4 regions of the Rhizobium sp. 10PS4 genome follow, and region 1 is predicted to be linked to each of the others. Evidence: predicted binding sites of a transcription regulator. Region 1 holds the regulator's gene; each other region holds the start of a gene.

Region 1 (5,346 bases):
GCCCATGCTGCCATCTTCGAGATAGACATCGACTTCGACGGTGGGGTTGCCACGGCTATCGAGAATCTCGCGGGCGATGATATCGGTGATTGCAGTCATGGGTTCTTCCTGCTCGGTGGATGATAAGTCGGTTCGAAACCTGTCTTAGTCGAAGGCGTGCAAATTACAATGCTGCAGTTTCCAGCCTTCGAACCGCGTTTGGATCTCGCCTAAAGCGCGTCGCGATCTTTCAGATTCGCTTGCCACGCTTTAGGTCTTTGGCTTTCCGCATGTCGTTGTCGCAAAACCGCTGCACACTTTTGCGCGACATGCCTATAGCACGATCATGTCAGGCTGTTGAACGTCAAGCCTTGGCGACCGCATCGAAGGCGAGCAGCTTTTCAAGCAGCCGCGGCATGTCCTTGAGATAGACCATGTTCGGGCCGTCGGAAGGTGCGTTATCGGGGTCCTGATGGGTTTCGACGAAGACACCGGCAATACCGGCAGCCACTGCGGCGCGCGCCAGCGTTTCCACGAATTCCCGCTGACCGCCGGAGGATTCGCCCTGCCCGCCCGGCTGCGCCACGGAATGGGTCGCATCGAAGATAACGGGTGCACCCATCGCCGCCATGATCGGTAGCGAACGCATGTCGGAGACCAGCGTATTGTAACCGAATGAGGCGCCGCGCTCGCACAGCAGCACGTTCGGATTGCCGCTGGCATTGAGCTTCTTCAGAACGTTCTTCATATCCCAGGGGGCGAGGAACTGGCCTTTCTTGACATTGACGACGCGGCCGGTCTTGGCGGCGGCGATGAGAAGGTCGGTCTGGCGGCAGAGGAAGGCCGGGATCTGAAGGACATCGACCACCCTTGCCACCTCCGCGCATTGCTCGGCAGTATGAACGTCGGTCAGGACGGGAAAGCCGAATTCCTTCTTGAGGTCGGCAAAGACTTCCATGCCCTTTTCGATCCCGATACCGCGTTCGGCCGAGAGCGAGGTGCGGTTCGCCTTGTCGAAGGAGCTCTTGTAGACGAGGCCGATGCCTAGCTTTCCGCAAAGCTCTTTCAGCGTGCCGGCAACCATGAAGGCGTGGTCGCGGCTCTCCATCTGGCAGGGACCGGCAATCAGCGATAGACGGCCGGTATTGGAAAAGGTGACCTGGCCTTGGCCTTCGCCGATCCTGACTTCGGAATTCGTATCAGTGCTCATCGTGTTTCCTCGAAGGCGAAGAGCGTGCCCTGCCCGGGCGCGGGCTTCACCAGAATGCGATTGTTCTTGCGCGTGTATGTCACCCCGTTAGCAGCCAAATGCGCTTCTGTCACGGCAAGATCGGCGACAGCAAAGAGGATTGCCCGGCCGCGCAGGCCGCGATCTGCGGATGAGACGGCGACGTCGAAATATGCCTCCAGCCCTTCCGGCGTCATCAGGCTGATTTTCGCATTCGATGCCGCAATATCGACGCCGAAACCGGTTTTCTCGACTGCCGATTGCGCCACGGCAAGGCTGACGAAGGCAGCGAAGGCGGCCGGCTCTGGCGTGCAAAGCGCGATCTCAACTATGCCGGTGACGCCATTGGCATGCGTCTCCAGCGCCGCGCGGTCGGCCGGTAGCGGATTGACGCGCTCGACGGTGAAAAACAGGAGATCAGGCGCGCGCAGGTCGCCGGCGAAAGCCAGCTTAAAGCCGGCAATCGTCTCGGAACCGTCCGGCATCGTCATCGGCCGGGTGAACTGCAGCATCTCGCCAGCGCTCGATCCGTTGCCGACGAAATCCTGATGATCGATGCCGGCATCCTTGCTGCCGAAAGCCAGCCCCGAGAGCCCCTCCTCGCCACAGCGGAAACGGAAGGCCTGGTTGCGGGCAGTGAAGACATTACCTTGGCGCGCAGATGCGTTGCTCTCCTCGACGTTCGCAATCCCGAGCGGCTCCAGATAGGTCTTGTCGGCAAAAAAGACGCAGGCATTCTCCGTTCCGAAGGGATGGCACGCATCGGCGGCAACGGTGAAGCCGAGCTTGCCGAGCCTCTCGCGCGCCAGATCGATGTTGACGACCGGCAGCACGACATGATCCAGCGGGTGCGGTTTGGCGGAATGCGCGTTCATGATATCCCTCCTGGAAACGGCAAGAGATGTGCGATGGCGCGTCCCTCAATGCAAGACTTCTGTGCCAATCCGGCGAATGAAAATAAAAATCTCAACGAGTTGGCGCCAAGTTTTACGGAAATTTAGCTACTTGCGGAACACATATGGAACATATAGTGTCTGTTCTGGATTTGTTTCAATCACGAGGTCACAACGTCGATGCTCACGCGCAAACAACAGGAGCTTCTCCTTTTCATTCATGAGCGCATGAAGGAATCCGGCGTTCCGCCATCTTTCGACGAAATGAAGGATGCCCTGGACCTCGCCTCCAAGTCCGGGATTCATCGCTTGATTACTGCGCTTGAGGAGCGAGGCTTCATTCGCCGCCTACCGAACCGCGCCCGCGCGATCGAGGTCATCAAGCTTCCGGAGGCCTACAGCCCCAGCATTCAGCCCCGGCGCGGCTTTTCGCCGAGCGTCATCGAGGGTAGCCTTGGCAAACTGCAGCCGGTCGCCACTCCTGCTCCCGCAAAACCCGTCGCCGACAACGGCAACTCGGTCTCGGTGCCGGTCATGGGCCGAATCGCTGCCGGTGTGCCGATCTCGGCGATCCAGAACAACACCCATGACATCGTCGTTCCGGCCGACATGCTCGGTTCCGGTGAACATTATGCGCTGGAGGTCAAGGGCGATTCGATGATCGACGCCGGCATCTTCGATGGCGACACCGTGATCATCCGCAACGGCAGCACCGCAAGTCCCGGCGACATCGTCGTTGCTCTGGTCGACGACGAAGAAGCGACACTCAAGCGCTTCCGCCGCAAGGGCGCCTCGATCGCGCTGGAAGCGGCCAACCCGGCTTACGAGACCCGGATTTTCGGGCCGGACCGCGTCAAGGTTCAGGGCAAGCTCGTCGGTCTCATTCGCCGCTATCACTGACATTGGCCAGGCCGGATTCGGTAAAACTGTTGCTGCGCCAGTCATAGGCGCGATGGCGCATCCATGGCCGCGACAATGAATCGAAGGCGGTTGCCACCTCCGGGCCGGCGTCCGTGAAGCGCAACTCGACGGATCCGGTCCTGCGCAGCGTCTCGCCGGTGAAGAGCGTTGCACCTGAGCGGCAGTTGTTGAAGCGAAGGCGCACGGACGTCACGACGATATCGGCCGCGTCGCATGCCGGGCCGAGATAGGCGGCATTGTCGATGACGGTTACCACCTGACCATTGCCAAGCCTTGATGTGCACCAGGCCTTCTTGACGCAGGAAAAGCGGTTTGCGTCACCGGCCGCTGCGGCCGTCCGCATCGCGGTCCTTGCTTCGTTCTGCTGATCGCGGGAAAGCCTGACGCGGCGGTCTTCTCCCTCAGGCGGGATAGCAGGACCATTCAGCATCTTCGGCGGATTATGCCCCGGCAGGACCAGCGCTCTCTGCCACTGGTCGAAGATGAAGTCCGGCGGTCTTTCACGGTTGGAAGCCATTGCCGCCGCCGCGACGACCGCGACGAGACTGCCATCCTCCGAAATCACCAGATCCGGCGGACGGGGACCCGGCAGAAGCAGCAGGATGAGCGTTGCGACCGCGATAATCGATGTGCCGACATGGCGCAACCGGGTGCGGAGCAGCGTCAGCAGCAGAAAGCCTGCCACGGCGACGGCGAAATACCAGGCGGGCAAGCGGCCCACGTCGATATTGCCACCCCAGCCGGACACCGTCTTTGCAACCGCGATCACCAAATCGAGGCCGAATCCGACGATCTTCCAAGCCCAAACATCCAGACCGAAAGGCATGAGCAGCATCGCCAGCAGACCTGCCGGCATGATGATGAAGGAGATGATCGGCATTGTCGCGAGGTTTGCCGGCAGGCCGTAGGCGGTCAGGCGATGAAAATGCTCGATCGAAAACAGCGCGGTTGAAAAACCGCCGATCAGCGAGGTCAGGAAGACGCCGCCGAAGAAACCGGCAACCGTAACGAACGGCCTGATGATCGGCAGCTTCAGGAAGGCGTTTTCTCGGACGCGCCGGTCCTTCCACAGCTGATAGCCCGAGACCAGCGCCAATGTCGCGGCAAAGGACATCTGGAAGCTCGGTCCCAAGACCTCGGACGGCGAAATGGCAATGATGACGAGAGCGGAGAGCGCGACATTGCGCAGGCTGATCGACGGCCGGTCGAAGAAGACCGCAATCAACATGATGGCCATCATGATGAAGGCGCGTTCGGCAGAGACCGCAAAGCCGGAGATCAGGAAATAGGCGGTGACGGCGATGAGCGCGCCGGCGGCAGCGATCTTCTTCGTCGGGTAGGCCTCAGCGATGCCGGGGAAGAGGCTGAGCAGCATCCGGAAGCCGACGAAGAAGATGCCGGCCGACAGCGCCATGTTGAGACCGGAGATGGCGATGATATGAGCCAGACCGGACTGGCGCAGCGCCTCCGTCGTCGCATCCGAAATGGCGCGCCGCTCGTCCGTCACCAGAGCAGCGGCAAAAGCACCGGTGTCGCCGGGCAGGATCGACCTTATGCGGTCGCCGATGCCGCTGCGCAGCCGGTAGAGACCTTCGAGCAGCGCTTCCGCTGTCGATCTTGCAGCCTGGGGACCTGCCTGCGCATCGACCTTCGTCGGTGCACCGTAGAAGAAACCGTTGGCGCCGATGCCGTCGAAATAGGCACTGAAGGAGAAGTCGTTGAGCTCGGGAAGCGCTGGGCCCGCCGGCGGCGTCAGCCGCGCCCTGCCGGTGATGATATCGCCGATCTCGAAGGCCGCGTCCGCGCCGCGGGCGATCGCGGTGATACGTTCCGGCGGCCGCTTCACCTGTGGCGCCTCGGTGCCGGTGACGGCAAGAATGTAGCGCCACCGCCCGCGACCGTCGCCTTCGCGCCGCTCGACGCGGCCGGTCACCGTCGTCGTCACGGCGGAATCGAGGATCACGGTGGAAGCCCGCCGGCTCTCGAACTGCGCCGTGACCATGCCGCAGGCCACGAGCGAAAGCGCCAGCAGCGTTGCCCGCACCGCGGCCCGGCTGCGGCTGGCAATGAGAACCGCCAAGGTCAGCGCCAACAGGCAGAGCAGCGATGCAATGAGAGGAAAATCCGATGCCGCGAGAAACCAAACGGCTGACCCGGCGCCGAGGAAGACCGGCGAGAACAGCAGCAGGCGGCCATGGTCCGCCTCCTCGCCCAGCATGCGCATGCCGGCACGCAGCAATTGCGAGGTTGCGGCCGGCAGCCGGTGGCGCAATGGTGTCGCCGACTGCGTCCGTGTCGGTCGCGTCACCACGACAGGTGGTGAAA
Region 2 (5,346 bases), on a different contig from region 1:
GTCTCCTGCGGCGTTTCGCCGGGATCGTTTTCTGGCGGATAATTGTGCTCCAATTCCTTCAGCGAAAAGGTTAGTTTGCCGAAGAAGCCTTGCGTATTTTCGACCGCATCAGGATAGTCCCGGAATATCCGGACCATTTCACGTGAATCCTTGAGGTAACGCTCGGCATTCGGCGCCAACAGGAATCCGGCTTGCGCTATCTGCACGTGCTCTCGGATCGCGATCACGACATCCGAAAGCGGCCGGCGCTCGGGGTGGTGATAAAGTGGTTGATTGGTCGCAATCAGCGGCACGCGGTTTCGAGCAGCAAGCATGGCAAGCACCGCAAAGACCTGCCTGTCGCGACCGTCATAGGCTGGCGCCAGCGCCATAAAAAAAGCCTTGCGGAAGCGTCTGCGAAACCGTTCCAGATAATCTTCCAGCGACGACTGACCCGTCTGATGATCGACAAGGGTGCGATCGGGAACGAAGGCAAGCATCATCTCGTCTCCCCATTCCATGAGTTCCGCTTCCGTCAGAATACAGCTTCCCTTGACCGCTTCCTCCTTCAGATTGCCGGCGCTGAGAAGGCGGCAGAGGTTTGCCCAGCCTCGCCGGTTTTGCGGATAGGCAAGGATATCAGGGGTTCCGTCGGAAAAGACGAGACGGGCGCCCGGTTGAACCCGGATAGGATCGAGGATGACCTCCATTTTTCCTTCCTTCTTCGCTTGGGCCAGAATCTCATCCCTGTTCTTGTATCTCTCCTCAAGTTGCTCCGCCTGTGCATGCGCCCGCACCACGCCGGCAACCGAATTCCGGTCCGCTATGCCGAGGCCGCCGAGCTTCAGATAAGCGGCCTGTACGACCATCTCTTCCGGGCCAGAGGCGCCTTCAAGAAACGAGAAATTCGTCCTTGTGCCGATCTCGAAGAATGCGCGCGTGGTTGTCATGCGAACACGCCATGCATGAACCAGCGAGGATCAAGCTCCTGACCATAAAAGCCCCGCCGATAAATCCAGAAGCGATGTCCGGTCTCATCTTCGATGCGGAAATAGTCACGTGCCTCGGCGTCATCCCCATCGATCCACCACTCCATGGCAATCCGTTCCGGCCCTTCGCTTCTCGCCACCTGATGCTGCATGCGCCGCCAGCGGAAGATCTGCGGCGGACCATCGGGCACTTCGGCAAGTATGGTCTCGACGGGCTCCGGCGTTGCAAAGAGCCGCAGCGGGCGCTCTTCGCGGAAAGGAAGCTGGATGTCCTGCGCTGCCTTCCGCCTGGGAAGGCTGTCCATCACAGGAACCGTGATGACGGCGCGTTCCGGCACATGGCTCTCGCGGAGCTGAAAGCTTTGCAGGCAATCCGCACCCAGTCGGGCCGAGACCCGGTCGACGAAAGCCGAAAGCGAGATCTCTCCCTGACGGTCGCCCTCGAAATCACCCTGCGCCTCGTTGAAGGGATCGTGCCGCAACACATTCAACCGCAGGATCTCGAAACCATAGCCGGCATCGAGATCGTCATAGACCGCCTGCAATCGTTCGGAAAAAAGCCCGGCGATGAACTTTGGTTCGCGAAGCGGCTGCGAAGCGCCGACGGAGATACGAAAAACCCTGCCGTCGACGCGGAACAGGACCAGTTCGAACACCCGCCCGCCAGCCCCCCGCGCCTCCAGCGACGGCTGCAGCGATAAGGCGACCTGCCTGGTGACGGCAAGAATCTGCTCTTCCGTCCCGATGGGCTCGATCAGCCGGCTTTCGGCCGAGAGGCTGGCAACAGGACGCCGGGGCGAGACCGGCTCCTCTTCACGTCCCAGCGCCTGGTCGAGACGCAGAAGCAGCTCCGGGCCGAACCGGCGGGTCAGCGGCGCCCGCGGTGCATCGATAACGTCACCGACATATTTCAGACCGAGTTTCTTCAGGGCATCGACGGTTTGTCCTTCCAGTCGCAAGGCTGCAACCGGCAAGGACATCAGCACATGTTCCGTCTCTTCGTCCTCGATCACGCCGCCTTGCCCGAAGCGGGACGCGGCCCAGGAAAGGCCGGGTGACGATGAGATCGCGCCGCGGGCATCGAACCCCATATGAAAAAGCCGCGACAGCACATCCCTAAGAAGCGCCTTTTCACCGCCGAAAAGATGGGCGCAGCCGCTAATATCGAGAAACAGGCCATCCTTGTCGTCGAACGCCACCAGCGGCGTATAACGGTCGCACCAGTCGGCAATTGCCTCCAGCAACCGGCGGTCGGCTGCCGGATCCTCTTCCGCGACCTCGAGCAGCGGGTGCATGGCGCGCGCTTCGGCAACGCCCAGCTCCTTCCTCAGCCCCAGCCTTTCGGCCAACTCGTCCAGTGCCGTCAGCCGCATGGCATTGTTGAGCTTGCCGGAACAGACGATAGGCGGCCCTTCAGGACGCCCTTTCGAACGCCAGGAGAGCCCCCATCGCCTGCGGGCGATGCGGTCCGTTGGCAGATGCGGGAAGCTGAGCGCCAGAATGCGCTGACTGTTCGCCTGGAGGACGAACGAGGTTTGGTTCGGCAACAGGGAAAAATTCGCGTTCATGGGGATTCCACTCCAGAAGAAAGGAGAGCGGGGCCGGATTGCGGCTCTTCTCCAGCGTCAGACGGAAAATTGGATTGCCGATGCTGCCGGAAAGTTTCGATCCATCCGGCAACGGCCGCAGAGCGGATGGGGCCGGTTCGACATGCAGACGGAAGGCCGCACTGCTTGCCTCCTCCGCCCCGGCCTGACGGACAAGAAAGAGCGGACGGCGGGCAGCATGCGCCCTGAGACTAAGCCTGCGGCTTTCGGTCAGGCCGAAATGGGCAGGATTGCCCCGTACTTCGAAGATGACGGCCGAGAAGGCAGCGCTTTCCACCGCGGCCTCCGCCAGCCAGAGCGCCTCGTCCAGCTTGCGCGGCGCGGCATGGAGAAACCGCTCCGGGCTCAGCCCGAAATCCCGAAGCCCGGGAGCATAGGGACGGCCTGCCTCCAGCGTGCCGACGGCATCGCCGATCCAGAGCAACGGCAGAAGGCGGCCGGCATCCGCTTCCTGTTTTTGCAGCCGCGCGGCAACAGCCATCGCCAGCCCGCTTGCAGCGCCGGCATCGCGAGACAGAGCGGAACGGAATTCGGTGATCGCATCGAGCGGCAGGCCGCCTTCCAGCGCCCCGTCAAGAAACTCCACCCCAAACGACAGGGGCGGCAGCGTGCGCTCCTGGTGGGTCTTACGTCCTTCCGCCAGGGCTTCCCGTTCCGCTGCGGCAAGCGCCGGCGCGGGCCGTCCCTCCAGTCTGGCGATGGTTTCGCGGAGCGCAAAAAGCCGCTCGCGCGCCAGGGCGTGCTGCGCCATGGCGTTCTCCGATCCGTCTTGTTCCTGTTATGTTCTTATAGATTCCAGAGAGCTAATGAAGAGTCAACGGCCATTTTCTATGAAAATATTCCTGCCTTTGATTCCGCACTCGAAAATCGGCGATAAAGGTTCTATATGGGCCCGCAAAGGAAGGAATGTTCATGGCCCGCATAGACCAGAGCGATGATTGGCGGGATCGCCATGCGCCGACGATCAGCGCCTTCGAGTCGCTGGCGATGGAGGCCTATAGCCATCTCCCGGATGAATTCCGCCAGCTGACGACCAACCTCACGATCGAGATCGAGGATTTCCCCGATGACGACGTTTTCGAGGACATGGCGCTGGAAACCCCTTTCGATCTGCTCGGCCTTTTCGAGGGCAGGGGCATTTCCGAACGTTTCACGGTGGAAACCGGCGAGATGCCGAACCGCATCCGCCTCTACCGCCGTCCCATTCTCGACTACTGGGCTGAGAACGACGAGACGCTCGGCGATATCATCACCCACGTCCTGATCCACGAGATCGGCCACCATTTCGGGCTGAGCGACGATGACATGGAGCGGATCGAGGCAAGCGCCGAGGAAGCCGCCGAGCGATAGAGCGCCGCGCGTCCAAGGACGCGCTAAGGACGCTCTATCACTTTCAATCACGCATAATCCTTTCCGAAAATCGGTTACGATTTTCGGGGTTATGCGCTAAAACCTCACTGCTCGGAGAGCTTCATCTCGGGATCGTAGTCCTTGCCTTCGACATGCTTGACGACGGCCTGGCCGCACTGCATCGCACCGGTTGCGGCATTGAAGGCATAGGTCGGCGAGCCCTCCAGCGACCAGCCCTTGTTGAGGGCGGCGGTGACCTTATGGCAGAAGGAAGCATCGTCGGGACCGGTCAGGAAGCGGTAGAGTTTCATCACATCGTCTTTCGTGCTGCAGCCTGGCGGGCTGCTATCAGGCGCGCTTTATGGACCAGACTTTCCGCCTGGACAAGATGCAGCCGCTCGACCATCCGCCCGCCTGCATTGATGACGTTCAGCCCATCGGAGGCGGGGTCGGCAAAGGCTGATATGATCGCCTCCGCTTCCGCAATCGCTGCCGGATCCGGGCTGAAATGCCGGTTGGCGGGCTCGATCTGCGCCGGATGGATCAGCATCTTGCCGGCAAAGCCCATGGCCCGGCCCTGCAGACATTCGGCATCGAAACCCTGTTCGTCCCTGAAATCGTTGAAGACGCTGTCGATCGCATCGAGCCCGTAGGCACTGACCGCAAGGACGACCTGCATCAGCCACGGCACGAGATAGCTTCGCCCCGGCTGCGGCAGCACGCCGGTTTCCTTGCGCAGGTCGTTCAGCCCGACGACGAGACAATCGAGCCGTGAGCCCGGCATGCGCCCGGCTGCGGCGATAACAGCCGCATTCAGGATGCCGCGCGGTGTCTCGATCATCGCCCAGATGCGCAGATCTTCCGGTGCATCGGCCTCGGAGAGAAGGTCACTGAGCGCCATGATATCCTGCGGTTCGTCGACCTTCGGCAGCAGCACGGCATCGGGACCAAGCGCCATCACCAGCTCCATGTCCGCCAGGCCGAAATCGGTGGACAGACTGTTGATGCGGATGATCCGCTCCTTGCCTTGAAGCAGCCGAGCCGAAAAGAAATTCCTTAGATTTTCCCGCGCTTCCGCCTTCTTTTCCGGCGCCACGGAATCCTCGAGATCGAAGATCACCGCATCGCAATCGACCGCATGGGTTTTTTCAAGGGCGCGGGGATTGATGGCAGGCACGCTCAGCACCGAACGGCGCAGGCGGATGGAGCGGGTCGTAGGGTTTCGGCTCATGGCGAATTAGTGCCAAGCTTTGAAAGCCGAAGCAAGCAGCCACCCCAGACATCTAGCAGAACAACAAAAAGCCATGCTTGCCTTGCAGAGAGGAAGGAGAAGGACCACATTCCTTTCCGAAGAAAGGTCTCTAACCATGCAGAACATTCGCTCCATCTTCCTCATGCTTGCCGGCGCCACCGTTTTCGTG
Region 3 (5,346 bases), on a different contig from region 1:
CAGCCATGAATTCATCATCCTCGCCGATACCGGCGAATCCGAAGTCTTCTGCCACAAGGATTTCGTCGACTTCGATATTCCTGGTGAACACACCGATTTCGACAATGTCGAGGCCCTGCAGGTGATCTTCGACAAATGGACCTCGCTCTATGCGGCGACCTCCGAAATGCATGACGAGGCTGCTTTCAACGCCGTTGCCGAAGGCGACCGCCTGTCGGCGCGCGGCATCGAGGTCGGCCACATCTTCTATTTCGGCACGAAATATTCCGAGCCGATGGGCGCGAAAGTACAGGGACCTGACGGCAAGGAACACTTCGTTCATATGGGTTCCTACGGTATCGGCCCGACACGCCTTGTTCCCGCCATCATCGAAGCATCGCATGATGATAACGGAATCATCTGGCCGGCATCGGTCGCGCCCTTCGATATCGTTGTGATCAACATGAAGGCGGGCGATCAGGCCTGTGACGATACCTGCGAGCTGATCTATGCCGCGCTGAGCAAGGCCGGCAAGGATGTGCTCTATGACGATACCGACGACCGGGCCGGCACAAAATTCGCGACCGCCGACCTGATCGGTGTACCCGTCCAGATCATCGCCGGCCCGCGCGCGGTCGCAAACGGCGAAGTGGAAGTGAAGGACCGCAAGACCGGCGCCCGCGAAACGATGACCATCGAAGCGGCAATCAATCGGTTCGTGGCTTAAGGAAACGGAGGCGAAATGGCAGAGGCAGCAGTGGACCGGAGTTCGAAATCCGGCTTGGGTCCGGCTGGCAGGCCATTTTCCACCTTTGAACGCCTCGTGGCGTGGCGTTATCTGCGCGCCCGCCGCAAGGAAGCCTTCATATCGGTCATCGCCGGCTTCTCCTTCGTCGGCATCATGCTCGGCGTCGCGACGCTGATCATCGTCATGGCGGTGATGAATGGCTTTCGCACCGAGCTCGTCTCGCGCATCCTCGGCATCAACGGCCACATGATCGTCCAGCCGGTCGACGGCCCCTTCACCGATTATCCTGACCTCAGCAGCAAGCTCGCCGCCGTACCCGGCGTCAAGATGGCGCTACCCCTGGTAGAAGGCCAGGTGCTCGCCTCCGCCCAGGCCGGCGGTAGCACCGGCGCTCTGGTGCGCGGCGCCCGCGCCGAGGACCTGACCAAGCTCAAGACGGTCTCCGACAATATCAAATCAGGCGACATGGTGGGTTATGCCTCCGGCGACGGCGTGCTGATCGGCAGCCGCATGGCCGATCAACTTGGTCTGCGCGTTGGCGATCTCATTACGCTGACGTCACCGGATGGCGACATCACGCCGATGGGCGTCAGCCCTCGCATCAAATCCTACAAAATCTCCGGCCTCTTCGAGATCGGCATGTCGGAATATGATTCCTCGATCATCTTCATGCCGCTCGAGGAAGCGCAGCTCTATTTCAATGCCGAGGGACTGGTGCAGTCGATCGAGCTCTTCGTCGACAATCCCGACGATATCGACGATCTGAGGCCCAAGGTGGAGGAAGCGGCCGGTCGCCAGATCGCCATCACCGACTGGCGCCAACGCAATCAGACCTTCTTCTCGGCGCTGCAGGTCGAGCGCAACGTCATGTTCATGATCCTGACCCTGATCGTGCTCGTCGCCGCGCTGAACATCATCTCCGGCCTCATCATGCTGGTGAAGGACAAGGGCAGCGATATCGCCATCCTGCGCACCATGGGCGCCAGCGCCGGCGCGATCATGCGCATCTTCTTCATGACCGGGGCGGCGATCGGCATCGTCGGCACTATTGCCGGTGTGCTGCTCGGCGTTCTCGTCTGCGTCAACATCGAATCCGTCCGCCAGTTCTTCTCCTGGATTTCAGGCACCGTACTCTTCAATCCGCAGGTCTATTTCCTGAGCCAGCTGCCGGCCGAGATGGATCTGAGCGAAACGATCTCGATCGTCGTCATGGCGCTGACGCTCTCCTTCATCGCGACCATCTTCCCGGCCTGGCGTGCCTCCAGGCTCGATCCGGTGCAGGCCCTGCGCTACGAATAAGGAATGCCGCCTTCATGAAACGCAACGTCGTACTCCAGCTTACCGGCGTCGAGCGCCATTACGGGCAGGGCGGTACGCTGCTCTCAATCCTGAAGGGCGTAGATTTTTCGATATCGAAGGGGGAGATTGTCGCTCTCGTCGCCCCTTCCGGCACCGGCAAGTCGACACTGCTGCATGTCGCCGGCCTGCTGGAGCATCCGGACGGTGGTGAGGTCAACATCAACGGCCATGCCTGTGATGGCCTGAGCGACGAGAAACGCACCGCCATCCGCCGCAGCGAAATCGGCTTCGTCTATCAGTTCCACCATCTGCTGCCGGAATTCTCGGCGCTCGAAAATATCATGATGCCGCAACTGATCGCCGGGCTTTCCTGGAAGGAAGCCGGAGAGCGGGCCGGCCAGCTGCTCGATTATATGCGCATCGGCCATCGTGGCTCGCATCGCCCGGGCGAGCTTTCCGGCGGCGAGCAGCAGCGCGTTGCAATTGCCCGCGCCGTCGCCAATGCGCCGACCCTGCTTCTTGCCGACGAGCCGACCGGCAATCTCGACCCCGAAACGGCAAGCTACGTCTTCGACGCGCTGGAAGCGCTGGTGCGCCAGTCCGGCCTTGCTGCCCTCATTGCCACCCACAATCACGAACTCGCCCGCCGCATGGATCGGCGCGTAACGATTTCGGACGGCAAGATCGTCGATTTCTGAGGCCCAGATCAGATCAAGGGATGATCAATCCGCCGCGATAGTCGAGCATATAGGCCTTCTGGCCATCGACCATGATGCATTCGTGGCCGATGAACCGCTCGCAGCCGCCTTCGCTGCTGTCGATATAGCGGCCGAACGGATGGTCGAATTCCATCCCGTCAAGAAACCGGCCCTCGTGATACATCGCCGAAAGTGCAGCCTTGATCACTGCTCCGGCTGCTGTGCCGTCGATGAGTTCAGGCGCAATGACGCAGCCGAAATAATTCATCGCCCAGACCGGCTCGTCGGCAAGCCACACCACTTCCTGTCCGGCGAAATCGGTCCCGCCGAAATAGCTGTCGAGATAGCGCCAGTCGCCGCGTTCGTAACCGATATCGTGGGCACCCGGCCGGCAGGGCAAGCGCGCTACGCCGCCGCCGACATAGGTCGCAGCCTTCGCCTCCACGACGAATTCGTTCAATATCGCAATATCCAACATGCCATTCTCCTCTCAGCTAGATGCTGGCAAATGTGCCGCGGCATGTAAAGAACAAAAAGGGAACATATGCCAGAAATAAAGAGTCGCCCTGAAGAGGTCTGCCGCCTGAGCACCATGCCCGATCTGCGGCGGATCGGGAAAGGGCAAGGCTGCTGCCGATCACATCGAGCGCCGGCCCCTAGCCAATTCGTCACCTATTTCCTGGGATTTTCAAACACAAGAAAGAAGGAAAAGATTCCTGTTGACAACAGAACATACATGGAACAAATTGAAAACATAACGAGTAAAGGAGAGCCCGATGACTGACATGATCCGTGATATCGCAGCATTCACCTCCATCGCAATGTTCGTTGCCAGCTTCTCGCTCATCGTCATGGCGCTCTAAAGTTTTCAGGGGACCGTATGGCAATCATGCGGTCCGGACGCGGGACTTCTTCTGGACATCATCGCCCTCTATGCCGACAATGCGTCCGATTCATTCGGGTGATTGGGAAGGCATGTCATGGCGGATACGGCAAAGGGTTCAACGGGCGAGGCGACCGGCGGCACGCCGAGTTTCATCCACCTGAGGGTCCATTCCGCCTATTCGCTTCTCGAGGGCGCACTGCCGCTGAAGAAGATCCTCTACAAGGCGACCGGCGACAGCCAGCCGGCGATTGCGATTACCGACACCAACAATCTGTTCGTCGCCCTCGAATTCTCCCAGAAGGCGATGGAAGACGGCCTGCAGCCGATCATCGGCTGCCAGGTCTCGATCGATATGGGAGACGGGTTGGAAACGGAAAAGCGCGGCGGTCAGCAGGCTCTGGTCAAGCTGCCGTCGATTGTTCTTCTTGCCGCGACGGATGCCGGTTACGAACGGCTGGTCGATCTCGTCAGCCGGGCCTATCTCGGCGGCGAGAGCAACCAGGCTGTTCATATCAGCGCCTCCTGGCTGGAGGAGGCAGGCACGGAAGGACTGATCGCATTGAGCGGCGCCTTGACCGGGCCGGTTGACGTGGCGATCAAGGAAGGCCATCCCGCTCAGGCGGAAGCCCGGCTGCTCACGCTGAAGCGCCTCTTCGGCGACAGGCTCTATGTCGAACTGCAGCGGCACGGCACCTACGACAAGCGGCACGAGCAGAAGATCATCGGGCTCGCCTATGCCCACGACCTGCCGCTGGTTGCGACCAACGAGGCTTTCTTTCCGACTCGCGACGATTACGACGCTCATGATGCGCTGATGGCGGTCGCGCACAACGCCATCGTCTCCGATGACAGCCGCTTTCGCCTGACGCCGGATCACTATCTGAAGAGCCGGGCCGAGATGGTCAAGCTCTTCGCCGACCTGCCGGAAGCGCTGGAAAATACGATCGAGATCGCCAGGCGCTGCTCCTTCGTGCTGAAGACGCGAAAACCGATCCTGCCGCGCTTCACGGGTGCGACCGACGATGCCGAGGAGGCCGAACGCGCCGAGGCGGGCGAGCTGCGCCGCCAGGCGGTCGAAGGGCTGGATATGCGGCTTTCGACGCTCGGCATGTCGCCGGGCTATGAGGAAAAGGATTATCGCGAGCGACTGGATTTCGAGCTCAGCGTCATCGAGCGCATGCGTTTCCCCGGCTACTTCCTGATCGTTGCCGACTTCATCAAATGGGCCAAGCAGCATGACATTCCGGTCGGTCCCGGCCGTGGTTCGGGTGCCGGTTCGCTGGTCGCCTATGCCTTGACGATCACCGACGTCGATCCCTTGCGTTTTTCGCTGCTCTTCGAGCGCTTCCTCAATCCGGAACGCGTCTCGATGCCGGACTTCGACATCGACTTCTGCCAGGATCGCCGCGAAGAGGTAATCCGTTACGTCCAGGCCAAATATGGCCGCGAGCAGGTGGCGCAGATCATCACCTTCGGTTCGCTGCAGGCGCGCGCCGCCCTTCGCGACGTCGGCCGCGTGCTTGAGATGCCCTACGGCCAGGTCGACAAGATCTGCAAACTCGTGCCGAACAACCCGGCCAACCCGACGCCGCTGTCCAAAGCGATCGAGGAGGAGCCGAAGCTGCAGGAAGAGGCGGCGAAAGAACCCGTTGTCGCGCGGCTGCTCGACATCGCCCAGAAGATCGAGGGGCTTTACCGCCATGCCTCGACCCATGCCGCCGGCATCGTCATCGGCG
Region 4 (5,346 bases), on a different contig from region 1:
GGCAGGTTCAGGATATCGGCGTGGCGCACGGTGGCCTTGGTGATGCGGGACTTGTCGAGATTGGCGCGCGCCACACTCAGCATGTCGCGGCTGGCATCGACGCCGGTCGCCCGGCGGTAGAGCCCGGACAGGAGTTCGAGGATGCGGCCGGTGCCGGTGCCGAGATCGAGCAGCGAGTCGATCGGCTGGCTGCCGAGCAGCCGGATGACGGCGGCATCGACCTCTTCATCGGCCGCATGCAGGCGGCGAAGCTCGTCCCATTCGGCCGCGTTGCGGCTGAAATAGGCCTGTGCCCGCTCGGCGCGCTGGCGTTTGACCTGCGACAGCCGCTCGCCGTCACGAAGGATGGTCGGATCGTTCTCGGAAACATGCTTCAGCAACGCCCGCACCAGCATGGCGGCCTTACCGTCCTGCTTGAGGCGGAAATAGGCCCAAGCGCCCTCCTGGTAGCGTTCGATCAGTTCGGCCTCGCCGAGCAGCTTCAGGTGGCGGGAGATGCGGGGTTGGGATTGGCCGAGAATTTCGGTAAGATCGGTCACCGTCAGATCGCCGCCGTCAAGAAGCGCCAGAAGACGCAGGCGCGTGGGCTCGCCGGCCGCCTTCAAGACGTCCACCAGCGCATCCAGTCCAAGCTTCAAGGGTTCGCTCATCTTTGATCCAATCAAGATATAAAGATATCTTTATGTGATTTGAAAAGCGGTGGCAAGCGGCAATTCGCACTCTCCGCGAAATTGGCTGCTCAGATTGCGACAAAGGCGTGATATGAAAAAGCCCCGGCCGAACCGGGGCTTCCGCAAGCAACAATGAGTGAAATCAGCGTGTCAGGCGCTTATGGGCCTGGCTACCCGGGTTGAGGGCATCGGGGCCGAGGCGGCGCACCTTGTCCTGTTCATAATCCTCGAAGTTGCCTTCGAACCATTCGACATGGCCGTCGCCTTCGAAAGCGAGGATGTGCGTCGCCAGGCGGTCGAGGAACATGCGATCGTGGCTGATGATGATGGCGCAGCCAGCGAAGTTCTCCAGCGCGTTCTCCAAGGCACCCAGCGTTTCCGTATCGAGGTCGTTGGTCGGTTCGTCGAGCAGCAAAACATTGCCGCCGGCCTTCAGCATCTTGGCAAGGTGAACACGGTTGCGCTGACCACCAGAGAGATTGCCGACCTTCTGCTGCTGATCGCCACCCTTGAAGTTGAAGGCGCCGCAATAGGCACGGGAGTTCATGTCGAACTTGCCAAGCTTGATAATTTCGGCGCCGCCGGAGATTTCCTCCCAGACCGTCTTGTCGGCCGCAAGGGTGTCACGGCTCTGGTCGACATAACCGAGATGCACGGTCTCGCCGATGCGGATCGAACCGCCATCCGGCGTTTCCTGGCCGGTGATCATCCTGAATAGCGTCGTCTTACCGGCGCCGTTCGGGCCGATGATGCCGACAATGCCGCCCGGCGGCAGCTTGATCGACAAGTCGTTGATCAGCGTGCGGCCCTCGAAGCCCTTGGTAATACCGTCCATCTCGATGACCACCTGGCCGAGGCGCTCGCTGAGCGGGATGATAATCTGCGCGTCGCCGGGACGCTGCTTCTCGGCGGCATCCACCAGTTGCTCATAGGACTTGATACGCGCCTTGGATTTGGCCTGACGGGCCTTCGGGCTGGAAGCGATCCATTCCTGTTCGCGGCTGATCGCCTTCTGGCGCGATGCGTCTTCGCGGCTTTCCTGCAGCATACGCTTGGCTTTCGCCTGCAGGTAGGCCGAATAGTTGCCTTCGTAGGGGATGCCACGGCCGCGGTCGAGTTCGAGGATCCAGCCGGTGACGTTGTCCAGGAAGTAGCGATCGTGGGTAATCATCATCACGGCGCCCGGATAGTCGCGCAGATGTTTTTCGAGCCAGGCGATGGTTTCAGCGTCCAGGTGGTTGGTCGGTTCGTCGAGCAGCAGCAGATCCGGCTGCGAAAGCAGCAGGCGGCAGAGCGCGACACGGCGGCGCTCACCACCGGAAAGGCTGGTGACTTCGGCGTCGCGCGGCGGGCAGCGCAGGGCTTCCATCGCCATCTCGACCTGGCTTTCCAGATCCCAGAGGTTCTGGCTGTCGATGACGTCTTGAAGCTTGGCACCCTCTTCCGCCGTCTCATCGGAATAGTTCATCATCAATTCATTGTAACGATCGAGGACGGCCGTCTTCGAGGCGACACCTTCCATGACATTCTCGAACACCGTCTTGTTGGGATCGAGATGCGGCTCCTGCTCCAGATAGCCGACCGTCGCACCTTCGGCGAGCCAGGCTTCGCCGGTATACTCCTTGTCCTGGCCTGCGATGATGCGCAGCACGGTGGATTTACCCGCGCCGTTCGGACCAAGGATACCGATCTTGGCATCCGGGTAGAACGAAAGGTGGATATTCTCCAGGATCTTCTTGTTGCCATAGGCCTTGTTGAGGCCGGACATATGATAGATGAACTGACGTGCCATGCTGCGCTGCTCCGGGCGGGAAACTTCGATTGTGCCGCTATGTAGGCGAAACAGCGCCTGCGGGCAACGCCGAAACCCGGTTTACTCAGGATTTCCGGTCAAAAGCCCGCAGCGTCGACGACGCCCTCGTCACAACCGAACGACGTTTTTCCAGCGCCCTGGATCAGATCGGCGAGGCCGGCACTTTTCGCCGATGCTGTCCCGGCGGCTTCCGAAAGCCCGATCGTCAGCTCGCTGATCATCCTGACATTGCCGGCCCGCCGGCAGCTCATCTTGATGCGGTCGCCGGCACCCGGCCCGAAGCTCTTGTCGAAAGCCGCCTTGATCGCGTCGGCTTTGACCGGCTTGCCGATATTGGCAGCGAAGAGATCGCGTACCGCCGACGCGTTGAGCGCGCCCACGAGATGCACACCGACGCCGAAATAGTCGTCGGCGCTCATCTTCGTGCAGGTGCCATGCTTCACCCATTCATGCCGTTCCAGGCCGGATTGCGTGCCGGGCATCGCCTTTGCCAGCGCCGTCTTCGTCTCGGCCGCAAGCGTGACCTCCGGCAGCTTGTTCCAGTCGCCATCCTTGTCGGCGGCCTTCTGCTCGGCGCTCACGCCGCAATAATCTTGCCGCATCGGCCAAAGTCCGTGCAACGAAAAGTTCGTCGCGTCCGGGCGCTCGCCGGTCTGGCTCGCACACTCGGCCTTCTTCTGGTTCGTCTGGCAAAAGGCCGGCTGCCAGCTCGCCGCCAGAATGAAGCGGGTGCGCCCGCCGGCCTCCTGCGCCACGCCGGCGCCGGCAACAATCATCGACACGGCAAACGTCAAGGTACGCAACTGCATGCTGCTCATTTCAACCCCCAAAAAAGAACAATACAGGAACAAATAAGCATCAAAATCAAAAGACCGCAACCCTGAATCGCAACACGGCCGCAATTTGTTATCGGATAATCAAATGACCATGTTGCAATTACCCGGCGATCTGGTCTGTTGCCGCCGGGAGGACCCACATGTTTTCTGAAACGCAAAGGCTCGCCGTGCCAGGGGCATCGTTGGCCTATCACCATGCTGAGGCCATCACCCCTCCACGCGGCATCCTGTTGATATCCCATGGCTTGGCCGAACATTCGAAACGATACCGCTCCTTTGCCGAGGCCATGGCGGCACGCGGTTATTACGTCTACGCCCATGATCACCGCGGCCACGGCGAGACGACGGCGCCCGATGCGCCGATCGGCCGCTTCGCCCGACGCAGTGGCGTCGAAAGGGTGATCGGCGACGTCGTCGCCATGCGCGGCCATGCGGCCTCCCGCCATCCCGGCTTGCCGGTGATCCTTTTCGGCCATTCGATGGGCGGCCTCATCGCCCTCAACGCTGCCGTCACGGCTCCGGCCGATTTCGACGCCGTCGCCGTCTGGAATTCGAATTTCGCCGTCGGCCTTGCCGGCCGCGCCGCCCAGGCGATCCTGCTTGCCGAGCGCATGTTGAAGGGCTCCGACGTGCCGAGCGGCTTGCTGCCGAAGCTCACCTTCGGCGCCTGGGGCAAATCCATTCCCGGCTGCCGCACCGAGTTCGACTGGCTGTCGCGCAGACCTGATGAAGTCGACAAATATGTCGCCGATCCGCTCTGCGGCTTCGACGCCTCGATCTCTCTCTGGCTCGATCTCTTCGAACTGACTTTCCGCGCGCCACACAAAATCCACCTCGACCGGCTGCCCCGGGACATGCCGATCCGTCTCGTCGGTGGCGGAGAGGACCCGGCGACGGAACGTGGAAAAGCCGTGCTCTGGCTGTCAAACCATTTGAAAGGTCAAGGCTTCTCCCGTATCAGCACTGAGATATATCAGGACATGCGGCACGAAACACTGAATGAGATCGGCGCGGATGCGGCGATCGCAGCCTTTGCGGACTGGTGCGACAGGGCCGTCGCAAGATCCTGAGCGACCAATATCCTGAGTACGGGGATTTCATCATGAACAGCACGTCCGCCCGCCCCGTTTCGTCCGCCTCCGACGTGACGATGGGGCTTGTGCTGATGTTTATCTCGGTGATGTTCTCGCCGCTCATCGATATTTTCGCCAAGCTTGCCATCGTCACAGTCCCGTCCGCGGAGATCACCGCCGGCCGCTTCGCCGTACAGGCCGTCTGCATGCTGCCGATTGTAATATGGCGGCGCAGCTTCGCCGATTTTTCCTGGCGCCAGAACCTGTTCCATGCCATCCGCGGCGCGATCATCACCGTCTCGATGATCTCCTTCGTCACCACGCTGAAATACATGGCGGTCGCCGACGCGATTGCGATCTTCTTCGTCGAGCCGATCATGCTGACGATCCTCGGCGGCATTTTCCTGAAGGAGACGATTGGCTGGCGGCGTTATAGCGCCTGCGGCGTCGGCTTTTTCGGGGCGATGCTGATCATCCAGCCGAGTTTCGAAGAGGTCGGCTACATCGCGCTTCTGCCCGTCGTCAGCGCGCTCTGCATCGCCATCTTCGTGCTGATGACCCGCGTCCTCTCGCACAGGGAGGACCCTTGGGCGATGCAATTCCAGATGAGCATCTGGGGCCTGCTCTTCTGCGCCGTCCTGCTTTTCCTGGGCCAGGGAACCGGCTCCGATCTCTTCGATCCGGTCATGCCGGATGGCCGCGCCTGGTTCTATGTCGCCGGCGTCGGCGCCATGGCCGCGATATCGGGCATCCTCGGCGTCTATGCCTATCGCGCAGCACCAGCCTCGACGCTCGCACCGCTGCAATATTTCGAGATCGTCTCGGCGACGATCTTCGCCTGGCTGGTCTTCGGCGACTTCCCGGATGCGATCAAATGGCTCGGCATCATGATTATCATGGCGTCGGGCTTCTACATTGTTTGGCGCGAGCGCCGCTTTGCATCGAAACCGGTA

The links. Region 1 encodes LexA, which represses DNA repair genes until DNA is damaged. Its sites were predicted from a motif close to TGTTCNNNNTGTGTTCNG; they were not measured.
Region 2: RWJ89_RS18375 (ImuA family protein) is a predicted target of LexA. The motif match lies at 3,346-3,363, and genes of this name have one in related genera.
Region 3: dnaE (DNA polymerase III subunit alpha) is a predicted target of LexA. The motif match lies at 3,451-3,468, and genes of this name have one in related genera.
Region 4: RWJ89_RS03820 (ribonuclease T2 family protein) is a predicted target of LexA. The motif match lies at 3,317-3,334, and genes of this name have one in related genera.

Annotation. Positions count from the first base shown of each region.
Region 1 is NZ_JAWDIW010000004.1:201,549-206,894, forward strand. It holds gene eno (phosphopyruvate hydratase) at 1-99, opposite strand, end outside; gene kdsA (3-deoxy-8-phosphooctulonate synthase) at 344-1,189, opposite strand; gene RWJ89_RS09050 (VOC family protein) at 1,186-2,082, opposite strand; gene lexA (transcriptional repressor LexA) at 2,281-3,000, shown strand; gene RWJ89_RS09060 (ComEC/Rec2 family competence protein) at 2,981-5,346, opposite strand, start outside.
Region 2 is NZ_JAWDIW010000009.1:107,798-113,143, reverse strand. It holds gene RWJ89_RS18385 (error-prone DNA polymerase) at 1-929, opposite strand, end outside; gene RWJ89_RS18380 (Y-family DNA polymerase) at 926-2,371, opposite strand; gene RWJ89_RS18375 (ImuA family protein) at 2,382-3,326, opposite strand; gene RWJ89_RS18370 (metallopeptidase family protein) at 3,488-3,925, shown strand; gene RWJ89_RS18365 (DUF1737 domain-containing protein) at 4,030-4,236, opposite strand; gene RWJ89_RS18360 (HpcH/HpaI aldolase/citrate lyase family protein) at 4,236-5,156, opposite strand; gene RWJ89_RS18355 (hypothetical protein) at 5,293-5,346, shown strand, end outside.
Region 3 is NZ_JAWDIW010000008.1:37,774-43,119, reverse strand. It holds gene proS (proline--tRNA ligase) at 1-706, shown strand, start outside; gene RWJ89_RS16410 (lipoprotein-releasing ABC transporter permease subunit) at 722-2,026, shown strand; gene RWJ89_RS16405 (ABC transporter ATP-binding protein) at 2,041-2,724, shown strand; gene RWJ89_RS16400 (DUF5680 domain-containing protein) at 2,738-3,202, opposite strand; gene dnaE (DNA polymerase III subunit alpha) at 3,705-5,346, shown strand, end outside.
Region 4 is NZ_JAWDIW010000002.1:177,877-183,222, reverse strand. It holds gene RWJ89_RS03830 (ArsR/SmtB family transcription factor) at 1-650, opposite strand, end outside; gene ettA (energy-dependent translational throttle protein EttA) at 814-2,463, opposite strand; gene RWJ89_RS03820 (ribonuclease T2 family protein) at 2,562-3,302, opposite strand; gene RWJ89_RS03815 (alpha/beta fold hydrolase) at 3,461-4,390, shown strand; gene RWJ89_RS03810 (DMT family transporter) at 4,423-5,346, shown strand, end outside.